2 regions of the Pseudoalteromonas sp. J2K-J599 genome follow, and region 2 is predicted to be linked to the other one. Evidence: riboswitches for the same ligand, from Rfam matches in the RefSeq annotation. Region 2 holds a riboswitch; the other holds the start of a gene.
What was found. A riboswitch is a leader RNA that binds a small molecule or an ion and turns the genes downstream of it on or off. The one in region 2 is predicted to bind cobalamin.
Positions count from the first base shown of each region.

Region 1: it holds a riboswitch for cobalamin, as region 2 does, so the genes downstream of both, AC5NT5_RS14365 (ABC transporter ATP-binding protein) here and AC5NT5_RS03975 (TonB-dependent receptor domain-containing protein) in region 2, are expected to answer to the same signal.

Region 1 covers NZ_CM200271.1:3,182,963-3,195,052, reverse strand. The annotation lists gene recQ (DNA helicase RecQ) at 1-242, opposite strand, end outside; gene AC5NT5_RS14395 (thioesterase family protein) at 376-831, shown strand; gene rarD (EamA family transporter RarD) at 883-1,800, shown strand; gene AC5NT5_RS14385 (GGDEF domain-containing response regulator) at 1,817-3,052, opposite strand; gene AC5NT5_RS14380 (MaoP family protein) at 3,138-3,512, opposite strand; gene AC5NT5_RS14375 (LysR family transcriptional regulator) at 3,604-4,476, shown strand; gene AC5NT5_RS14370 (porin) at 4,643-5,575, shown strand; cobalamin riboswitch at 5,632-5,771, shown strand; gene AC5NT5_RS14365 (ABC transporter ATP-binding protein) at 6,019-6,831, shown strand; gene AC5NT5_RS14360 (FecCD family ABC transporter permease) at 6,833-7,837, shown strand; gene AC5NT5_RS14355 (cobyric acid synthase) at 7,842-9,326, shown strand; gene cobO (cob(I)yrinic acid a,c-diamide adenosyltransferase) at 9,319-9,918, shown strand; gene AC5NT5_RS14345 (cobalamin-binding protein) at 9,918-10,778, shown strand; gene ung (uracil-DNA glycosylase) at 10,775-11,437, shown strand; gene AC5NT5_RS14335 (DUF3545 family protein) at 11,525-11,713, opposite strand; gene tal (transaldolase) at 11,927-12,090, opposite strand, start outside.
Region 2 covers NZ_CM200271.1:873,735-885,824, forward strand. The annotation lists gene thiI (tRNA uracil 4-sulfurtransferase ThiI) at 1-530, shown strand, start outside; gene AC5NT5_RS03950 (ketopantoate reductase family protein) at 556-1,458, opposite strand; gene AC5NT5_RS03955 (VanZ family protein) at 1,451-1,804, opposite strand; gene AC5NT5_RS03960 (YajQ family cyclic di-GMP-binding protein) at 1,957-2,439, shown strand; gene AC5NT5_RS03965 (IS481 family transposase) at 2,550-3,590, shown strand; gene AC5NT5_RS03970 (transporter substrate-binding domain-containing protein) at 3,841-4,635, shown strand; cobalamin riboswitch at 4,690-4,873, shown strand; gene AC5NT5_RS03975 (TonB-dependent receptor domain-containing protein) at 4,911-6,737, shown strand; partial or broken gene msrA (peptide-methionine (S)-S-oxide reductase MsrA) at 6,828-7,364, opposite strand; gene AC5NT5_RS03985 (efflux RND transporter permease subunit) at 7,450-10,548, opposite strand; gene AC5NT5_RS03990 (efflux RND transporter periplasmic adaptor subunit) at 10,552-11,604, opposite strand; gene AC5NT5_RS03995 (DUF2982 domain-containing protein) at 11,851-12,090, shown strand, end outside.

The DNA.
Region 1 (12,090 bases), 1.4 Mb from region 2:
TGCATTAGCGATATAAGCGGAGATATAACAATGGTTACGCCTTCGAGTACTAAAGCAGGGATTTGGTAGCACACCGATTTTCCGCCGCCAGTAGGAAGCAATACAAGCGAGTCTTGACCGTTAATAGCGGCATCAATAACTGCTTTTTGACCGTCGCGAAATTCACTGTAGCCAAACACTTGTTTGAGGACAGTTTCGGGTTTACGCACAAGGGTGCTAGAAGGTGGAGTTGATGTATTCATTGGCGGGTATTTTAGTGGTTTTTTAGTGAGATGTCTTTAGCTGAGTTACTTGATAAATTATTTAAGTGGAGTCTCGTAGTTTTACACTATGTATGTTTTACTCATCTTACCTGTTTTGACATAGAGAATAATAATGAATAAAGAAATGTTAATTGAACAAGTAGGCGCGTTATTTGTAAATGGCATGCCGTTTAACCAGTTTTTACAAATATCGGTTGAGTCGTTAAGCCCTGAACAGGCCAAAATTACGTTCCCGTGGCAGGATGTACTAATTGGTAATCCTGCGCAAAAAATACTCCATGGTGGTGTTATTTCAGCCGTACTTGATAATGTAGGCGGTATGCTCGCTGCAGCAAGTGTAATTGATAAACTCACCGATTTAGATATCACAAGTGTGCAAACAAAATTAGCCACGCTTGGGACTATCGACTTACGTACTGATTATTTGCGCCCTGGTAAAGGAGAGAGCTTTACTGCCAGCGCAACACTTATTCGTTCAGGTAATAAAGTATGTGTATGCAGAATGGAATTACATAACGAACAGTCTGTTCAAATTGCTTTTGGAACCGGTACGTATTTAGTTGGATAAAACGCGCGTGGCAAGTAAACTAGCGGCCTTTTAAATCACTAAGTGTTTATTATGTCGATTGATACCGAGCAGCGTAAAGGTGCTATTTTTGCTTGTCTTGCTTTTTTTATGTGGGGTCTTGCGCCAATATACTTTAAGTTAATTCAGCATGTTACTGCCTTTGAAATTTTAATGCATCGGGTTGTTTGGTCGGTTGTATTTTTAGTACTGGTAGTAAGTATTTTAAAGTATTGGGACAAAGTAAAACGCATCATTGTTCAGCCTAAGCTTTTGCTTATGCTTGTCATTACCTCTGCACTGCTTGGGTTTAACTGGGGTTTATTTATATGGGCTATAAATAATAACCATATGCTTGATGCGAGTTTGGGCTATTACATAAACCCTCTTTTAAATGTATTGCTGGGAATGCTCTTTTTAGGTGAACGCCTGCGTAAGTTTCAAGGCGTAGCAGTAGCACTTGCCTTTAGTGGTGTTGTACTGCAGCTAATTAGTTTTGGCTCGTTTCCGGTAGTTGCATTTTCATTGGCTATATCGTTTGCGCTTTATGGTTTAATACGTAAAAAGTTACCTGTTGAAGCTCTGCCTGGTATTTTACTTGAAGCACTTATATTACTGCCTGTTGCACTCATCTATTGGTGGTTAATGGTGCCTACAGCAACATCAAGCCTCCCAGCCAACGATTGGCATACAAATGCATTACTGATTAGTGCCGGTATTGTAACTACATTACCCCTGCTGTGTTTTACCGGTGCAGCTAAGCGCTTACAATACACTACACTTGGTTTTTTTCAGTACATTGGACCAAGCCTAATGTTTATATTGGCAGTGGTGTTTTACGGTGAAATTTTTGATGCGGAGCGTGTAGTAACGTTTGCATGTATTTGGAGTGCATTAGCTATTTTTAGTTGGGATTCTTATCATCAATCACGTAAACGTAAAAAAGCGGCGATTACAGCCGCAGAAGTATAATTAACTAATAAAATGGTTAACTAACTACTTTATTACGACCAGATTCTTTAGCATCGTAAAGTTTTAAATCGGCCTGTTTTAATAGTTCATCAATTTGATAAACAGGCCCGTTTGAGAAGCCAATAGAGATAGTAAATTTAATTTTAGCTTTACTAAATTCTTGGCTATTCATTTCTATAAAATACCTAAAACCTTCAAGCCTTTTTAGTGCTTCTTGTTTATCAGTGTCGGCAAAGTACACTGCGAATTCTTCACCACCTAAACGCGCTACTAAATACTTTTTAAAATATTTACTAAAGCAAATAGAAAGCCCTTTTAATACTTCGTCGCCTACATCATGTCCGTGTGTGTCATTAATCACTTTAAAATGATCAATATCAAGCATTGCTAAGGATCCTGAACCTTGCTTACTTTTAATCTTTTTAAGTGACTTATTGGTTTCTTCAAAAAAGTAACGGCGATTAGGTAAATTAGTTAAATAATCAGTGTTAGCTTGCCGTTTTATTGTGGCCATGAGCTCTAACATATCGACGTTTTGGCTTAGACGACAATAAAACTCTTCATTATAAAAAGGTTTACGAAGGTAGTCGTTTGCACCATTTTTTAAAAACAACGTTGATAAATCAGACGAGTCTGCGGCAGAAACACCAATAATCACTTTTTCATCGTTGTCATATAAACGACGAATTTCAGTGCATAGTTCATCACCATTCATGTTTGGCATTTCGTTATCAGTAATAATTACAGATATATCAGGTGAGGCTTCAAGCGCGGCTAGTGCTTCTATACCGTCTTCGGCTTGTAGAATTTGATATTTATGACGTGCAAGCAAGCTGCAAATGTAAGTACGTGTAGATGCAGAATCATCAACAACAAGCACTTTTACATTTTCGTTGCGAGTTAATCTAAGTAATTGTCTTTCGAGGTATTGATACGCTTGTTTGTTTTCTTTAATGATATAATCAATGATTGGATATTTTTCGACTGTATCGCGGGTTTGTTTATCAATATTACCCGTCATTACAATAGTTGGAATGTCAGCCTTAACAGTACACGGTACTGCTTCACCAGATGGGGCATCAGGTAATATAAAGTCGACTACAGCACAAAAGTAGCTATTTTTACTTATAAGCTCTTTTGTTTGTGCTAATGACTCAGCTATATCAACTTCATAACCTGCTTTAAGCGCGATGTGCTTTTGCACTCGCGCCATTGCAGGTGTATCTTCAACTATTAGTATTTTTCGCGTCACGTAACACCTTGTTTATATTTTGCAAAAATATTTGCTTATACAAGTTGTAACTGTTAAAACGCAAAAAAGCAAATAACTTAAGTACTTACAGGTTATCCGCTTCTGAATAATACTCTTGGCTAATTGGTGCTGGCCCTGACATTTTTGAACGGCCAAATAAAGTATGAAATTTAGTTTTACAGGTCGTTAGCTTTAAGTATTTTACCCAAGCTCGTTCGATTGGGTTAGTAGGTTCTTGTGAGCCAGTTACGACTGCTACAAACTGTTCTTGGTGTTCGTTTTGCGGCTCAATTGTTTTACTGTATAAGCCTTTTAAAACAACTCCGTGTTGTTCAAGTATGCTGGCTTCTAATAAGGTGAAGTTTCCGCTGCGGCTAAAGCCTCGTGGAAAGTTTTGATCATCATAAAATTGACGTTGGCTAACAAATGCTTGGCGTAGTAATGAAATGTTATTGCTCATAGCTTTATCCTCATACCTTAGTAATTAGATGGAGTATGATGCAAGTTTGGCAATTTATTAAACAAATTATTTTTATCGTGAGGATAAAAAATTGGATATCGATTTATTAAAAACATTCGTTGAGGTAGTGCGTACGCGTCACTTTGGTAAAGCGGCCGAAAACCTTTATATTACGCAGTCTGCAGTGAGCTTTAGAATTCGCCAATTAGAGCAAGGGCTTGGTGTTAATTTGTTTATTCGCCAGCGTAATAACATTCAACTTACAGCACCTGGCGAGCGCTTATTACCGCACGCGCAAATGATTATTACAGGTATGCAGCGCGCCAAAGTAGATGTTGCGCTTGCCGATAATATGCATAAGCAAATTAGCTTAGCAGGAACGCCTAATATTTGGGATGCTTTTTTACAGTTTGGTATAACAAATATTGTATCGGCGATGCCGGGCGTGTCGTTGGTTGCAGAAGTTAAAGCACAACAAGAAAGCACTCGACTATTATTAGAGCGCACGCTTGATTTGGCAATATTGTTTGATCCACCAAAAGTAGACGAGTTAGTAGTAGAGCGAATTTGTGAGTTGCCAATCATTCCTGTAAGCGGATATGACACAGCAACCAACGAAAACTTTTTTGATAATCAGTATGTATATGTTGATTGGGGAACTACTTTTTCTCTTTGGCATGCACGCCAGTTTACAGGAAAAACGCCACCTTACTTTAGAACTAGCACAGGACGTATTGCACTTGATTTAATACTGCAATGTGGCGGCAGTGCATTTATACCTCAAGTATTGGTAGAAGGGCATTTAGAAAAAGGTGAACTGTTTCATGTTAAAGATGTAGAAAATACCTCGCGAGACGTGTTTATAGCGTATCACAGAGACAACGAGCAAAAAGAGTTAATAGAAACCTTAGTTAATTTACTATCGCAAATGACCCCAAGCTTGTCATTGAAGAAAAGTAAGTAAGTTCGGCCGTTTATTAGGCTTTCATGTTATTTTGATTTCAAATTTAATGCATTTTTATTAATAAAAAAAGACATTAATATTTCCATTGTAATATTACTGTCATTTAGCGGTGACAAAATGCAGCAGTTTTAAAAATTAGTCTTTTGTGATTATCCAAGGAAATAACATGAAATTTGTAAAATCGAGCTTATGCTTAGCACTATTAAGTGGTTTATCTTTTAATGCACTTGCCGATGTAGACATTTACGGTAAAGCGAATGTAACAGTGCAATCATCTGATGACGGCGAAGGATCTTTTACTGAGATAAAAAGTAATGCATCTCGTCTTGGTGTTAAAGGTTCTGAAAAAATAAATGATAGTTTAGAAGCGGTATATAAGTTTGAGTTTCAAGTTGATGTGTCTGATGCTGATTCAAAAGGCGATAACGACGACAATATTTCTGCGCGTAACCAATACGTTGGTTTAAAAGGTGCGTTTGGCCAAGTGGTTATTGGTCGTAACGATACTGCGCTTAAACAATCTCAAGGTAAGTTAGACTTGTTTAACGACCTTGAAGGCGACATTAAAAATGTATTTAAAGGTGAAAACCGCTTAGGAAATACAGTTAGTTATTCATCAAACTCATACGAAGGCTTTAAAGTACTTGCTACTTTTGTAGCTGAAGATGATGTAGACGCTGATAACGGTTACTCAATGGCAGTGACCTACGGTGACGTGGCACTTAAAAAGAGCGCGGTATACGCCTCTATTGCAGCCGATAGTGAAGTAAATGGCTACGATGTAGTACGCGCGTCAATCCAAGGTAAAGTTGAAAACTTTAAGTTAGGTGCAATGTACCAAACACAAGAAAAAGTTGACGGCAGCGCAGAAGCGGATGGTTATCTATTAAATGCAGCTTACAGCATGGGTAACAACACATTTAAAGTACAATACCAAGACATGGACTTTGACGACAGCGACGATAAGTCAGCAATATCAGTTGGTCTTGATCACAAATTAAATAAAAACATTAAAGTATTTGGCTTTTACTCAAGCTTCGACATGGACAACAACGTTGACCAAGACTACGTAGGCTTAGGTATGGAATACAAGTTTTAACTATTCGCTAAATTAGTTAAAACACTCCCTTTTTAACCGCGCTCTTTTGAGTGCGGTTTTTTTTTGCTTTAAATTATTTACTTAGCCGCCCATAATAGAGCTTCATTTGGAATGAGGTGCGAGTCCTCGACTGTTCCCGCAACTGTAATTAGCGCAAAGCTTTAAGTCAGATACAAATGGTATAATACCAATTTTATTAAAAACATGATCTTTCTAGCGAATTAAATAACTTACTAACTTCGTTAAAAATTATTCATATAGAACAAGTATATGTCATAATTTCCGCCTTGTTATTAAGCTATTTATTTGTCGCTATAATAAATCACTAATTTAATGCAATTGGTATGAATTCTTTTAACGAGCGGGTTTACTCATTTTTTCTTGTAGTGCATTAGTATTTTTATCGCATTTTTAGTGAGTTTAATCCCGTCTAGGACTGACTATTGCACACTCAAACGCCATTAAATACACCATTGCTAAACGTTAAAAACGTATCGTGGGATATTGGCAATAAAACGATTCTCAAAAAAATAAACCTTAAAATAACCACAGGTAAATTTGTTGGTTTGATTGGTCCCAATGGCGCAGGTAAATCGAGCTTATTGCGTTGTCTATATCGTTTTAATAAACCAAGTAATGGCGTTGTAGAATTTAACAGCACAGATATTTGGCAGCTAAAAAGCGATGAGTACGCAAAAAAAGTAGCGGTTGTTTTACAAGAAACCCCGTCGCAATTTAACTTAAGCGTATTTGATGTTATTGCGCTTGGGCTAACGCCTCATAAATCGCTATTTAGCTCAGTAACTAACACTGATAAACAAAAAGTTATTCAAGCTATCAATACCGTTGGGTTAGTAGATCATAGTGATCAAAGCTTTGAATCACTCTCAGGCGGTGAAAAGCAACGTGCCTTGATAGCCCGCGCCATAGTTCAGCAACCTCAACTGTTAATAATGGACGAGCCAACTAGCCATTTAGATGTTAAATACCAAATACAGGTGATGGAGCTTGCTAAATCGTTGGGTGTAACGGTGTTTGCATCGTTTCACGATTTAAACTTAGCTTCTGCAATGTGCGATGAACTAGTGGTTATTAAAAATGGTGAAATTACACATACAGGCACGCCAAGTGAGGTATTAACCGAAAACATGCTAGGCGACGTTTTTGGTGTCTGCGCTCAAGTAAATAACCACCCGCAAATATCGGAGTCGGGAAATAGCATCCCTCATATCACTTACTTTTATGGTTACGAATAATATGAGCGCAGTTAATACTCGCCAATCACTTGCGCTATTTATCAGTGCTGCAGCTGCTTTATTTAGCTTATTTGCAGCACTTAGTTTTGGCGCAGCAGAGACCTCACTTCAAGATGTATTTAATAGCTTTTTACTCTCAAATGATGCGTCTTTTAATTCGCGTATTATTTTTGAACTAAGAATGCCACGCACATTACTCGCCTTTTTAGCCGGCTCTGGCTTAGCAATTGCGGGGCTTATTTTACAAACGGTAACGCGCAACCCTTTAGCCGATCCTTACTTATTTGGTATATCGTCGGGTGCTTCATTTGGGGTGGTGTTACTTATGGCATTAGCAGGTATTAGCGCAGGTTTTATGTTATCGGCAGCAGCATTGCTGGGTAGCTTACTCGCCATGAGTTTATTAATACTTATTGCAGGTAGGCAGCAAAGTGCACAGGTAGAATCAATGTTATTAGCTGGTGTTGCTCTGTCGTTTTTATTTAGTGCATTTACCAGCTTGCTGCTTTATTGGAGCGACCCTCAGGCGGTAGCCGCTATTTTATTTTGGACACTGGGCAGCTTTTCGCGTGCGCAGTGGGTTACGCTTTGGTTGCCTTTATTGGTAATTACATTGTGTACGTTTGTAATGCTGAGCTTTAGAAGGCAGCTAAATGCTATGTTACTGGGCGATGAAAGCGCAATTACATTAGGTGTGAGGGTTCAGCGCTTTAGAATACTTATGCTGGTTTTAAGCTCATTAATTACCGCTGTGCTGGTGGCTATGTGTGGCGGTATTGGGTTTGTAGGATTAATGGTACCGCACATTGTGCGCTTTTTTATCTCCCAAGGCACCATCGCGGGATTGCTAGTAACCAGCTTGGTGGGCGGTACATTTATGGTGTGGGTTGATGTACTTTCGCGCTCCTTGCTAAAAAACCAAGAGCTGCCCGTAGGTGTTATTACTGCTGCTATTGGTAGCGTGTTCTTTTTGAGTTTATTATTTTTTAGAAAGCGAAGGGTGTAATTCTATGAAAACCTTGATGGTGCAAGGCACTACATCAGATGCAGGTAAAAGTACCCTAGTTGCAGCCCTTTGCAGAGTGTTTGCTAAGCGTGGGGTAAGAGTTGCGCCTTTTAAACCACAAAATATGGCACTTAATAGCGCAGTAACAAAAGATGGTGGCGAAATTGGTCGTGCGCAAGCTTTGCAAGCAATAGCGGCTAAAGTAGAGCCCGAAATAGATTTTAATCCCGTATTGCTTAAACCTAATAGCGACACGGGCGCACAAGTAATTATTCACGGAAAAGCCATTACTAATATGGAAGCGAGCAAATATCACGACTATAAAAAAGTGGCGATGGATGCAGTAATTACCTCACATAACCGCTTAGCTAAACGCTTTGATTTACTTCTTGTTGAAGGGGCAGGGAGTCCTGCTGAAATAAACCTGCGTGAAAACGATATTGCCAATATGGGCTACGCCGAAGCGGTCGATTGCCCGGTAATTATTATTGCTGATATTGATAAAGGCGGCGTATTTGCACATTTGGTAGGTACACTTGCGTTGTTAAGCGAGTCAGAACAGGCGCGCGTAAAAGGCTTTGTTATAAATCGCTTTAGAGGCGATATAGGTTTGTTGCAAGGCGGGCTTGATTGGCTTGAAGAATACACAAACAAACCCGTACTTGGCGTATTACCTTATTTGCACGACCTTGCGCTTGATGCTGAAGACGCCGTCGCAATTGATAATAACGTAACTAACGCCACAATTAATATTGCAGTGCTGCTTGTACCCCACATTAGTAACCACACCGATTTTGACGCACTGCGTTTGCACCCAAACATTAATATAAATTACGTGCGCCATACGCAAACGATCCCAGACGTTGATCTGATAATTCTTCCAGGCAGTAAAAATGTGCTGGGTGATTTAAGTTTTTTGAAAAATGAAGGCTGGGACACTCAAATTAAACGCCACTTACGCTATGGTGGTAAAGTACTTGGCATTTGTGGCGGCATGCAAATGCTGGGCAATACGCTCAACGATCCCGAGGGTATTGAATCGTCATTAAAGCAAGTAAATGGGCTTGCTCTGTGCGATTTTGAAACCACGCTAACAACACAAAAAGTATTAACTAAAATAACCGCTACACTGCTTTTAAATAACCAATCAACACCCTGTAGTGGTTACGAAATACATGCAGGGATTAGCCAAGGTGCAGCGCTTAATAAGCCATTTTTAACCTTTGATAAAAGCCACCCACATGGTTTTATGTTCGATGGCTTTATTAGCGATGATAACGCCATTGCGGGCACTTATTTACATGGCTTATTTGATGAAGCCGATGCTACATCGCAAATTTTAAAATGGGTAAAACCAAGCGCCTCAATTAACCCAATTAGTATTGCCACTCATCGCGAGCAGCAGTTAGAACGATTAGCAACCATGTGCGAAACGCATTTAAACATACAGCAAATTATCTCGATTTATGAAGGGCACAATAATGACTGAACAAAACAACGATAAGCACAAGCAGCGCCAACAAAAAGTAAAAGAACAAGTGGATGCACGTGTTGCCGCCGCACAAGATGTAAAAGGTATTTTTCAGGTAATTACCGGTAACGGTAAAGGTAAATCAACCTCAGGCTTTGGCGTTGTAGCACGCTGCGTAGGGCATGGTAAAAAAGCAGCCGTTTGCCAATATATTAAAGGTACGTGGGAGTGTGGCGAGCGTAATTTATTACAAAGTGCAGGCGTTGAGTTTGTTGTAATGAACACCGGTTTTACCTGGGATACACAAAATAAAGAAGCCGATACCGCAGCCGCCCAAGCAACATGGCAAGAGTCAAAACGCATGCTTGCTGATAGCAGTATTGATTTAGTATTACTCGATGAGCTTACGTATATGGTGACATACGGCTATGTTGATTTAGATGAAGTAGTAACAGCCCTTAATAACCGCCCGCCAATGCAGTCAGTTATTATCACAGGGCGTGCAGCACATCGTACTTTAACCGACCTTGCCGACACGGTAAGCGAAGTGCGTAATGTAAAACATGCATTCGACTCAGGCATAAAAGCGCTAGAAGGATTTGATTACTAATGTTTAAAGCGTTTTTTATTGGGGGGCTGCTTTTTTGTGTATCGGGCAGTGCACTTGCAGAGCAGGCTAATGATTCTAAAAAACTGCGAATAATCGCGCTTGCACCACATATAGTCGAAAACCTATTTGCCATAGGGGCGGGCGATAATATTGTGGGCACGGTTGATTACGCCGACTACCCTGCTGAAGCCCAAAGTATTGAGCGCATAGGGGGTTATTACGGTATCTCACTTGAAAAAGTGTTAGCGCTTAAACCTGATTTAGTAATTGCGTGGAAAAGCGGAAACCAAAGCGAAGATTTAGCCCAAATAGAGCGTTTAGGTATAAAAGTATATTTGAGTGATCCCACCACAATCGCTGGTGTAGCCGACGAGTTACTTACTTTTGGTGAATTTACAGGGAATATTGAGCAAAGCCAGCAAGCGGCAAATGCATTTACACAAAAACTAAACGCGATTGTTAAAAGCCAGCAAGATAAAAAAAATATTACCGGATTTTATCAGTTATGGGCTGAGCCCATGATGACAGTAAGTAAAAATACGTGGATAAGCCAACTGATTGAAACATGCCATGTAAGTAATGTATTTGCACAAAGCATTACAGATTACCCGCAAATTAGTATCGAAAATGTCATTGTTACTAAGCCACAAGTTATTATTATCCCTGATGAAAAATCAAAAACACCACAGCCGATTGTTAATTGGCAAAAGTGGCCAGAAGTGCCCGCCGTTAAAAATGATCAATTTATTAGCGTAAATGCCGATTTATTACATCGTTTTACTCCGCGCATGCTAGATGGACTCGCGGACATGTGTGATAAAATAGATGCATCACGTAAACAGATTAAGAGTACACAATGAGCGATTGGGCTACATTTTTAGAAAGTGAATTACAGCAAACTTACATGCAGCAAACGTTAGAGTATGTGGCTAATCGCCGCAATGAAGGTGTTGCTGTTTACCCGCCTGAAGCTCAAGTATTTAGTGCTTTTGATGCCACCGCACTTAATGACATCCGCGTTGTAATTTTAGGACAAGACCCATATCACGGAGAGGGGCAAGCGCATGGCTTGTGTTTTTCGGTATTGCCTGATGTAAAAAAGCTGCCGCCGTCGCTTAAAAATATGTACAAAGAGTTAGCTGTCGACATCAGCAGGTTTATTATTCCTGAGTATGGTTACCTGCAAAGCTGGGCAGATCAGGGCGTGTTTTTACTCAATACAGTATTGACCGTGGAGCAAGGACAAGCGCATTCACATAAGCATTTAGGATGGGAGCAATTTACCGATAATGTAATTGCCCATATTAATAAGCACTGCGAAGGTGTGGTATTTATTTTATGGGGTGCACATGCACAAAAAAAGGGTAAAGGCATAGATAGCGCTCGCCATCATGTTTTAAAAGGGCCGCACCCATCGCCGCTTTCGGCGCATAGAGGCTTTTTTGGTTGTAAGCATTTTTCACAAACGAATGAGTTATTGCAAGCCCAAAAAGATAAGCCAATTAACTGGCAAATCTAATTTATTCTAAAGAACTCAAATTGTTTAAACCATTAAAAAAGGCTTCCAGATTCTGGAAGCCTTTTTGTTTAGTTGGGGCGTATTGAATTAAAAATCGAGCTCATCAATTGCAATACTGTCTGTAAAGTAGTCTAGTTCTTGTAGTTCTTTACGTAGGCGCTGTTTGTCTTTTATTGCTTCTATTTCACGCCATTTTCTTTTTTTATTTTTTTGAGAGGTTTTTCTTGTTGTATCTGGTCCTTCTAATATCTCTAATATATCGTTTAGGCTATCCATGAACTTCTCCTATTGATTTTATTGACCTCAAGAATACCTATACCACAGGCCTAGTTAAAATAGAATAAAAAAGTGACTGTTATGTTACATAAGTGTGATTGATTGATGAAGGTTTATACGAAGATTATATGAAGGTTAAATAGAGAAGTAGCCTATTTTAGGCATAAAAAAACGCCGCTATTGCGACGTTTTCTAAAACACGATTATAGCAAATTACATTGCTTTAAAACGCGCTTCTAGTTGTTCTTGTGCATCAGCAAAAGAGCGAATACCTTCAGCTAGTTTTTCAGTAGCCATAGCATCTTGGTTATGTAACCAACGGAACTGCGCTTCTGTAAGTGGCTCTGGTTTTGGCTCTTTAGGAATATCTGTTTCTA
Region 2 (12,090 bases):
TTACTGAAACGCTTATTTTACGCCCGCTAATTCAAAATGATAAACAAGAAATTATTAATCTTGCTCGCCAAATTGGTACAGCTGAAATGGCTGAAACGATGCCTGAATATTGTGGTGTTATTTCTAAAAAGCCGACAGTTAAAGCCAAAATTGAAGTAATAGAAGCTGAAGAAGAAAAGTTCGATTTTGATGTGCTAGATACCGTAGTAAATAACGCGCGCATAATGGATGTACGTGATATTGACGTAGAAGCAAAGCAAGAGCTAAAAGAGGCTGAGTCGGTTGCTGATTTACCTGCAGGCTCTGTAGTAATTGATATTCGCTCACCTGAAGAAGAAGAAGCTGCACCGCTTGCAATCGATGGTGTTGAAGTGGTGCATTTACCGTTCTTCCGTTTGGCTACTAAGTTTGGTGATTTACCAAAAGACACTGACTACTATTTATATTGTGACAGAGGCGTAATGAGCCAACTACAGGCACTTATGCTGCACGAGCAGGGCTTCGAAACTGTAAAAGTTTATCGCCCGTAAAGTTAAAAGCTTATATAAGCGTGGTTTATACCACGCTTTTTTTTGCCTGAATTTTGACTAACAACTCATCGTTGTAAGGCGTTGGAATACTGTGAAGTTTACCTTGTTGGCTAATATAGCCACATATAGCTGATATTTCAGTTTCTCTATTGTGAGCTATATCTTGCTGCATTGATGAGTAATTATTTGCGGTTAACTCCATTATTTTATAAGCGGTATTGAGAGCTTTAATTAATGGGATATTAAGCCCTTGAGCCTTTGCAATATTGCATGCTTCAGTGAGTGCATTAAAAATTATTGTATTGTACTTAGGTGCACGTAGTTCGCCATTTTTTACATTACTTAAAGCGCTTAATGGATTAATGGCAATATTGACGAGTAGCTTTTCAAAACGAAGCTGCTGAATGTTATTAGTAAACTTTAGGTTGGGTATTACTTTAAAAATATCAGCTATTGGCGCACTATTTTGAAGTGCAAGCGCATTACAGCCACCAATAACGCTTTGTCCTTCACCTGTGTGTTGCACAATATATTGGTTTGATTTAAAGCCCGCTATGCTTGTCGTTAAAAAGTAGAGTGCTTGATGAGTGTTTAGCTGGTTATTTATCTCATCAACGTTGCCCATTCCATTATGCGAAAGTACAACAGAGCAATGTGTTGGTAAAAATGGCTTTATTTGAGAAAAAGCATCAAGCACTTGAAAAGCTTTAACGGTAAATAAAATTACATCAAATTCAGTTGCTTTATCTAACTGATTTAGTGAAATAAATTTTGCGTCAATTTTTTTTGATGCACCCTTACCTCTGCTGTAAAAGCGGGTGTTTGTTGGGGTTTTACGAGTTAAAACACTGACATTATGCGATGCGCTCAAAAAGTGGCTCAGCAATAAGCCAATAGCGCCATCGCCAACGATTAAAATATTAGCCATGTGGGTTCTTTTTTCGAGGTGTAAAAATTACTCTAAGTAAAAAGTAGCTTGCAGCACCTGCAAAATCAGCAAAAAAATCACCAAGTGATGCTTGCCTATAAGGAAGTGCGTCTTGCATTATTTCTATCGAGGCGCCATAGCCTGCTAATAAGAGTATTTGAGCATATAAAGGAAGCTTAAAAGCCTTGTCCATTATTATGGCTAATATAAAAAAAATCCCAAAATGGGCAACTTTATCAACATGAGGAAATAAATTTACAACGCCACCTTTTATTTCTTTGGCAAATAAAAAGGTGAAAGCCACTATGCTGATTAAAAAAACTGCTTGATAAACACGCCTTGTCACGACAAATCCTAAAATCGCTTAAAAAAGAGGCGCAAGTATATCAAACTAATTTAGTATCGCACCTGAACAAGATGCAGAAAAATGTAAAGATTTATAATTTTAGCGTTATAATTGCCACATAAAATTAAGATTAAATAGTTAGGAGTATACTAATGCCTTCATTTGATATTGTATCTGAAGTAGAAATGAACGAAGCTAAAAATGCGGTTGATAACGCAAACCGTGAACTAGAGACTCGCTTTGATTTTAGAGGCGTTGATGCATCTATTGAGCTAAACGATAAAACAATTAAGCTTAAAGCAGAAGCTGACTCTCAAGTTATGCAGTTGTTTGATATTTTAGCGGGAAAAATTTCAAAGCGCGGTATGGATGTAGCTAGTTTAGAACTTCAAGATATTAGCCGTGCAGGAAAAAATGTATTTCGTAACGTTGGGTTAAAGCAAGGTATCGAAAAAGACATGGCCAAAAAAGTGGTTAAGGCCATTAAAGATTCAAAAGTTAAAGTACAAGCCGCTATTCAAGGCGAAGAAGTACGTGTGACAGGTAAAAAGCGTGACGATCTTCAAGAGGCTATGCAGGTAGTGCGCAGTGCCGATTTAGGTCAGCCTTTTCAGTTTAAAAACTTTCGCGACTAATTTGTATTAGTTCAGACAAGATCTGACACATCAACTTGAAAAAGTGAGAGTTACCCGTTTTGATAAAAGGTGTCGAATCTTTAAATCAAAACATATAAGAGGTAACTCTCATGCTACATACTAACAACCCAATTATTAAACACAAAGCGGGTTTACTTAATCTTGCAGAAGAACTTGGCAACGTATCAAGAGCCTGCAAAGTGATGGGCGTATCCCGTGATACATTTTATCGATATCAAGAACTCGTCGAAGACGGTGGACTTGATGCGTTAATTGATAAAAGTCGTAGAGCGCCAAACTTAAAAAATAGAGTTGATGAAGCAACAGAACAAGCCGTTATTAAATACGCTGTCGATTATCCAGCTCATGGCCAACACAGAACGAGTAATGAACTCAGAAAACAAGGCGTATTCGTTTCTGGCAGCGGTGTTCGTTCAATATGGCTACGTCATGACCTAGAGAACTTCAAAAAGCGTCTCAAGGCACTAGAAAATAAAGTGGCTAACGAAGGTATCATTCTCACCGACGCTCAAGTAGCTGCGCTTGAAAAGAAAAAACATGATGACGAAGCGTGTGGTGAAATTGAAACGGCTCACCCAGGTTATCTAGGCTCTCAAGATACATTTTACGTGGGTAATCTCAAAGGCGTTGGGCGTATCTACCAACAAACCTTCGTTGATACATACAGCAAAGTAGCGTTCGCTAAGCTCTACACCACGAAAACGCCAATTACTGCGGCTGACATACTCAACGACAAAGTACTGCCGTACTTCGAACAGTACGAGTTTCCCATGCTACGTATTCTAACCGATAGAGGCACTGAATATTGTGGCAAAGTCGAACATCATGATTACCAGTTATATCTGGCTATTAATGATATCGATCATACAAAAACCAAAGCTATGTCACCGCAAACAAATGGTATCTGCGAACGCTTCCACAAAACGATACTCAATGAATTCTATCAAGTTACATTCCGTAAAAAGCTATATAGCTCATTAGAGGAATTGCAAAAGGATCTGGACGAATGGATGATTTATTACAATAATGACCGAACTCATCAAGGAAAAATATGCTGTGGCAGAACGCCATTAGAAACTTTATTAGATGGAAAATTGATCTGGGCTGAGAAAAATTTAGCTCAAATCTAGACTGACAGTCACCGATTAAAAAACGGGTAACTGTCAGATCAAGTCTGAGCTAGTACAACTAATTTATAAACTGTTTTTAATAAAAGTGCTTTAATTTGTCTATATTTGCAGACAGATTAAAGCTACTTAATTTTTTACAACTTTCCCACCTTATCCTCTCGTAGTTCTGCATGTATTAATCCACTTTTTGATATTTAAGCTATTATATTTAATTGAATATAATAAAAACTTCACTCTAGAAGGTATTAAAATGAGACCCCATCAATTATTTCTGTTATTTGTTTTGCTTATATTTACTAAGCCAAGCTTATCAAAACCAGTTGATATTGATGTATTGGTCGAAGATGGTTACTTTCCAATTATTATAAACGCGCAAAAAAAGCAGGGCTTTGCTCCTGAGTTTATTAATATTTTAAACGACGCACAGGAGGAATTTAATTTTATACTTATTTCTTTACCTGTAAAAAGGCTTACTTTGTCTGTTAAAAAAAATAACTTCGACGTTTTATTTTTAATGGCAATGCAATGGGTGCCACAAGCAGCGCAGGGGAATATTGAAAAAACTGAATTTTACACCGTCACCAAAAACGAGCTTTATACACTCAAAGAGAATGCATCAGAGCAAACTTATTTTGACAGTCTGGACAAATTAACCAAAGTTGGGGTTTTAGGGTACTCGTATCAATTTGCAGGATTTAATACAAATGCCGAGTACTTGAGAGAAGAGCACCTGGTAAGCTTAACAATTGATGAATTCAATGTAGTTAAAATGCTGCTATTAAGGCGCGCTGAAGTCGGGGTTTTAAACAGTATTGCTTATCAGTATTTTAAAAAGCAGAATATCTTAAATATGGATTTACTATTTAAGAGTGACGTACCAGATGCAGTGTATGAAACACATTTTTTGATTAACTCACAATCAAATAAAATATCTAGTCACAAAATGGATGAAATATTAAATTTACCTACTACACAAATACAACTCCAGAAGCTACTTGATAAGTACGGTATTCCTTCAAGCTATAATAATACAGCACTGAACTGAAATTCCTTTTAGCTATATAGACGTCCATTGACATTTGTAAACAAAATGCTCACAATGACGGCATATTTTCAAGGTGCTTGCTAGCCACTTCATGTAATGATTTTTTTAGCAGGATAATCGGGAAGTTGGTGCGTTTTCATGATGACTACAAGCCCAACACTGCCCCCGCAACGGTAGAGTATTGCATGTTTTTATGTGCTTACTGAGTCCGGAGACCGGCCTTGATGCAATCTTACTTACTTAAATCTTTGCGGTGGGCAAAGGTAGGGGACATCATGTTAAACAAAACAACTCTAGGCGTTGCAATTTCTGCTGCGCTTTCATTTTCTGTGTCTGGTGCAGAGCAATCAATTGAAAAAATAACCGTTACAGCTAATAAGTTTGAGCAATCAATTAACGACGTTTTAGCGAGTGTAAATGTTATTGAACGTGCTGAAATAGAAGCTAGTAATGTACGCGATTTACCTACACTTTTAAGCACGCGAGTGGGTTTTCAGGTTAATCCAAACGGTGGTTTTGGTCAAAATACAGGTGTGTCACTGCGTGGTACGGGCTCTGGCGATACGTTGATTTTAATTGACGGTGTACGTACAGGCTCAGCAACACTAGGTCAAAAAGCATTAAATAATGTCCCTCTAAATAGTATTGAACGCATAGAAATTATTAAAGGCTCTCGCGCGGCTGTTTATGGTTCTGATGCACTCGCTGGTGTTATTAATATTATTACGCGTGAGTCAGATAACTTATCCCTAAGCGCTACATTTGGTTCTGACTCTTATCAAAATTATCAAGTTGTAGGCTCTGTAAAATCAGATGATATAACAACAGCATTTAACGCAGGCTTTGAAAAAACAGATAACTTTGATGTACTGCAAGGCGTAGCACCTGATGAAGATGGCTATGAAAATAAAAACCTTGGATTTAAAGTAAACTACACCGATGCACATTACGGCGACTTTAAGTTATTAGGCCAATACAGTGAAGGTTATGCAGATTACGACAGTAGCTTTAGCCCAGCAGACAGTACGATTGAACGAGATGATTTTAAAAACTATCAACTTTCTGCAGGTTGGAGCAAAAACTACACTAACCAAACGCATAGTATTGATTTAGCGCTTTCAACAGATGATTCAGATAACACTTATGTTGATTTTTCAGTTGGGCCAACAATAAGTACATTTATAACTAAACGCACACAAATTGATTATAACGGGCAGTACCTGTTATCTAATGAACTTAACATTAGTGGTGGTATTAATTGGTACAACGATGATGTGTCGCATAGTTCGCAACCATTTGTTGAAGACAGCCGCGATGTACTTGCTGTGTTTGTAGGTGCTTACTACGATGCAGATAAAGTATTGGCTAATTTAACTGTTCGCCAAGATGATGACGAGCAATTTGGCGATGAAACAACGTATACCGCCGCTGCAGGTTATCATTTATCTGAAGATGCAACATTTCGTATAAGCCAAAGTACTGGCTTTAAAGCTCCTACATTTAACGATTTATATTATCCACTTTATGGTAACCCTGATTTACAACCTGAAAAATCAGTAAACCGTGAGTTAGGTTTGAGTGTGGACTTTGATATTGCGCAAGTTGATATTGCAATATTTAGAAACGATATAGAAGATAAGATTGATTACGATGCAAACTTTGCATTGGCTAATATCGATGAAGCACGCTACGAAGGGGTTGAATTTAGCTTATCTCAGCAGTTTTTTGGTTTTGATAGCAACCTCAACTTTGCTTACTTAAGCGCTGAAGACGAAGAAACGGGCGCAGAGTTGCGTAATGTTGCTAAGCGTACTTTTAACTGGGAACTTGCAAAACAGTTTGGTGCTTTTGATGCAAGCTTAGACATGCAATATCGTAGCGACCGACAAGGTGCTGTGACTCGCTTAGGCTCTTATACACTTTGGAACTTAGCGGGTAATTATCAAGTAAATGAACATATTGAAGTTTCGCTTCGTGTAGAAAACTTATTTGATAAAGAGTATAACGCTGTTGATTCAAACGTTGATTTTACAACGGGTGAAGTGTATTACTACAACACACCAGAGCGTCGCTTTTTTGCAGGCGCAAGCTACCAGTTTTAACGGTATTTATTAATATTAAAAAGCCCGACTTATGTCGGGCTTTTTAATGTGTAGCTAAGTTTAACTACCCAATTTAACTACTTAAATTAGCTAGTCGGCTAAGAACTCTTTAAATACGGTTTCAAATTTGTGTAACTTAGGTGCTATTAAAATACTACAGTAACCCTGCTGTGGATTTTCGTTATAGTAATCTTGGTGATAATGCTCAGCTGGGTAATACGTAGTGGCAGGGCTGACTTCTGTCACAATTGGCTCAGCGACATGGCTTTGCAGTTGAACTATCATTTCGTTGGTTTGCTTAAGTTGAGCTTCATCGTGATAGTAAACCACACTTCTATATTGTGTGCCTATATCGTTACCTTGGCGATTCAATTGTGTTGCATCATGCAGTGTGAAAAACATTGCTAAGAGTGTTTCAAAGCTAACTACAGTCGCGTCAAATTCAATTTTAACAACCTCAGCGTGACCGGTTGTGCCTGAGCATACAGAATCATATGTTGGGTTATTTGTTTCACCGCCGGTGTAGCCAGAGCTTACGGTTAGTACGCCATTTACACGTCTAAATGCAGCATCTATACACCAAAAACAGCCGCCACCAAATGTTGCTACTTACGTTGTTGAGCTCATAAGTATTCCTAAAATGTATATGGGGTTTAAAGGCGAGCATAAATTGTATGCGCCGCAACAACAAGGTTACGGCGCAATTAAGAGGCTAGATCTCTTCGAAAGGTTTTTCAGCGGCTTGTTTGTCTAATTTTTGCTGTAAAAACTCAGGTGATTGAGTGTTACGTGCAAGTGCATAATATGCAGCAGGTACAACAAAAAGAGTTAGTAGGGTCGATACAATAACCCCAGTAAACACGACTACACCTATCACCATACGGCTTTCAGCGCCCGGACCTGAAGCAAGTACTAAAGGTACCGAACTCATAACCGTAGTCAGCGAGGTCATAATAATAGGGCGCAAACGCTGAGTTGCTGCTTGCAAAATAGCTTCACTAAATTCAACGCCTTTATCGCGCAGTTGGTTAGTAAATTCTACAATCAAAATACCGTTTTTAGCACTTAACCCAATGAGCATGACAATACCTATTTGGCTGTAAATATTTAAGGTAAGTCCTGTAGCCCAAAGTCCGAACATAGCGCCCATTAAACCAAGTGGTACGGTAAGCATAATGACGAACGGATGCATAAAGCTTTCAAACTGCGCTGCCAGTACTAAAAAGGTAACAGTGAGTGCAAGTATAAATACGTAGGTCATCGCTGATGCGCCTTCGTAATAAAGCTGCGACTCGCCTTTGTAATCTACGGCGCCATCTATATCGTTTTCTTGCGCGGCTACTTCGTTTAAAAAGTTAAGCGCTTGCTCAAGCGTATAACCGTCGGCTAAGTTGGCACTTAATGTAATTGCGCGCATACGGTTGTATCGGTTTAATCGCGATGCGGTTGCTTCTTCTTTTAAGCTGATAAGGCTATCAAGTGGGACTAGTTCACCGCTTCGTGATTTAAGGTATATATTTGAAATGTCAGTAGGGTTAGTAAAGTCTTCTTTAGTCCCTTTTAAAATTACATCGTATTCTTCACCACGGTCAATAAAGGTTGTAACACGGCGCTGGCCAAGCATTGTTTCAAGTGTACGGCCTACATCAGATACAGAAACGCCTAAATCAGCGGCCTTGTTTTTATCTATGCTGACTAAAAACTGCGGGAAGGTTTCTTTATAATCATGATCGATTCTTACTAAACCTGGGTTTTGTTCAGCACGCTTAATTATACGGTCACGCCAATCGGCAAGTTGTGCATAATCATTACCTTGCAATACAAACTCAATAGGGCGAGATGAACCACCACCGCCAATACCACGGCGCATAATGGCAAATGCACGAACATCGGTAACTTCTTGCATTTTACCGCTTATTTCGTCCATTACTTCCCATGTTGAGCGTTTGCGCTTATCCCAATCGGCCATACCAACAATCGCAACACCGCCGCTGCCACCCCAGCCAGGTACTCGAACAAGTACGCGACTTAGCTCACCTGCTTGCGAGTAAGGCATTAAGCGTTCTTCAATTTTAGCCATATTAGCGGCGTTATTTTCGTAACTTGCGCCCTCAGGGCCGCTCATCATAATAAAGAACGTGCCACGGTCTTCTTTTGGCGTTAGCTCAGAGGGAACTTGTAAAAACAACGAGTAACTAACAAAGCCCGCTAATAATAAGCTCACCATTAAGCCCCATTTACGGGTTATGTTAGTGGAGAGCGAATTACGGTAACTTACTTCAATTTTAGTAAACTGGCGGTCCATCCATTGGCTAAATTTATTTGGTTTGTCTGATACTTTAAGTACTTTAGAACACAAGGCTGGTGCGAGAGTCAGCGCTGTAACACTTGAGAAAAATACGGCAGCACTCACCGCCATTGCAAACTCAGTAAATAATGCCCCTATACGGCCATCCATAAATACAAGTGGCACAAACACCGATATTAGTACAAGCGTGGTTGCGACAATGGCAAAACCAACTTCACGCGCACCTCTATATGCAGCTAGTAATGGCGGCTCACCTAGTTCAATACGACGGTGAATGTTTTCAAGCATTACAATGGCATCATCTACTACTAAACCAATAGCCAGTACTAAGGCAAGTAAAGTGAGTAAGTTGATTGAGTAGCCCATTGCTAATAAAAACATAAAGCTACCAACAAGTGCGACCGGTACGGTAACCGCAGGAATAAGCGTTGCTCGTATATTGCCTAAAAACAAAAATATAACGAGTACGACTAAACCCATAGAGATGGCAAGTGTGCTGTAAACTTCACTAATTGATTCTTTAATAAATACAGACGAATCGTAGCTGTCTTGAATTGTTGTGCCTTCAGGTAGGTTACGTTTGATTTTTTCAAGTTCGCTGCGTGCGTTATCTACTACGGTAAGCGTGTTTGCTTTAGCTTGTTTTACAATTCCTAGGCCAATCATGTTGCGCCCGTTACCACGAAATAAGCTTTCGTCATCGGCAGCTTCTAATTTTACGTCGGCAACTTCACCTAAACGCACTAAATAACCTTCTTCACCACGTTTAATAACAAGGTTTTTAAAATCGCGCTGATCTTTATAACTTCGTGCGGTACGCACGGTAAAGTCGCGATCTATTGATTCTATTTCGCCGGCAGGTAATTCAACGTTTTCTGTACGCAGTGTATTTTCAATATCGCTTGAGGTAATACCGCGTGCAGCCATTGCTTGGCGGTTTAGCCAAATTTTCATAGCGTATTGGCGCTCACCACCAATACGTACATTAGATACACCATCTACTACGGCTAAGCGGTCAACAATAAAACGCTGCGCGTAATCAGAGAGCTGTAACGAGTCCATTGTTTCGCTGTTTAATACAAACCATGCAATAGGGCTTTCATCACTGTTTGATTTAGACACTTCTGGTGGGCGTACCTGATCGGGTAAACTATCAAGTGCACGTGCTACACGTTCACGTACATCGTTAGATGCAGCATCTATGTCGCGGTTAATATCAAACTCAATGGTAATGTTTGAGCGCCCATTACGGCTCGAAGAGTTAATACTTTTAATACCTTCAATACCGGAAATTCGATTTTCTATTATTTGCGTTATTTTGGTTTCTATAATTTCGGCAGAAGCACCTGTGTATTCAGTGCTGATATTTACTATTGGCGTTTCAATATCAGGGTACTCACGAAGTGGCAGCATAGTAAATGCAACCAGACCAAAAGTAAGAAGTAGTAAATTAATTACTATGGCAAAAACGGGGCGTTTAACGCTAGTATCAGTAATTTTCACGTATTACCCCTTTACGCTTACTTTACTACCAGAGCGAATTTTTATTAGCCCTTCAGTAACAATTTGCTCGCCATCATTTAAACCCTCATCGATAGCAACCCAGCCATTATTTCTGCCAGCAACATGCACTTCAACCTTATTGGCTACTCCGTCTTGAATTTGAAAAACAAAGTGTTTGTCTTGTAAAGGGATAACCGCTTTTTCTGGCACCATTAAAGCTTGGTTACTGCTTAGCTCAAGTGCTGTATTTAGTAACATACCAGGGCGAAGTAATCCTGATTTATTAGCAAAGCTTGCAGTTACTTCAACACTGCGTGTTACCGAATCAATACGCGAGCTAATATGCGTTACCTTGCCGTTAAATGTCTGCCCTGGGTAGGCATCGTTTTGGGTAAGTACTTTCATACCTATGTTTAATTGTGCTAAATATTTTTCAGGTACTTTGAAGTCAACTTTAATAATACTAATATCATCAAGTGTGGTGATTATTGTTGTGTTGCTTACGTAGGCGCCAACTGATATTTCACGCTTACCTAACAGGCCTGAAAATGGCGCGGTAATAGTCATTTCATTTAACTTTGTTTTAGCGCTTTCTAGTTGAGCTTCAGTGGCATCAACACGAGATAATTGTTCTTCAAGTAATGACTTTGCCGTTGATTGCGAGCGTGAAAGTTCGGTAAGGCGATCTAACTGGCGTTTTTCCTCACGTAAGTTAATACCGAGTTCTTTAACTGCAAGTTGCTCTTGTTGGCTTTGTAACTGTACTAATTTTTGTCCTTTACTGACTAAGTCGCCATCTTTAAAATATATATCTGTGACATAATCGTTTTGCGCACTTTTTATATAAATAGCTTGGTTTGCACGTGCACTACCGATGGCCTCTATCATCACTGCGTTTTCCTCAGAGGTAACAGTATGAGCCGTTACTTCGGTAGACATTTGTGATGAATCGGCTTGTTCGCCGTGGCTGGCGGGTAAATATAAATAAACGCTAAATATTAGAAGTAACGTAATAATAAATGGAAAAAGTGCTTTACCTGATTGTCTTGAGTACATTGATTTCATACCTGAAAATGAATTGTAAGTATTGTACGAAATAAGACCGTGAAAAGACGGTTATGTATCTCATAAATTTGTGCGTTAAGCGTAAAAGTAAATAAGATTTATTCATTGTTCCTATTTTGTTGAGGAAAAAGCGGTAATGTATGAAATTTAAAACTAGCTGTAACTTATGTATAACAACAAGAAAGGTCATAATTTGGGGCATTATTATGTTTGTTTTTTATATGGTGTTTTACCGATATGGATAAATCTGACAATGTCATTAAGTTTCGGGCACAGGGCGCGCGAAACGCAATTGAGGCGATTGTTGTAGGTGCTATAGGCTTAGTCTTTATTATGTTATTTAATTTACTGAGGCCGGGTGAGATTAGCATACTTGAAATACTTTTAGTGAGCTTGTGCCTTGTGGCTATTTTTATTGGATTTTTAAAATCTCAAGAGCCATACCATAGCCTTATATTGAGCGAATCTGAGCTCGTT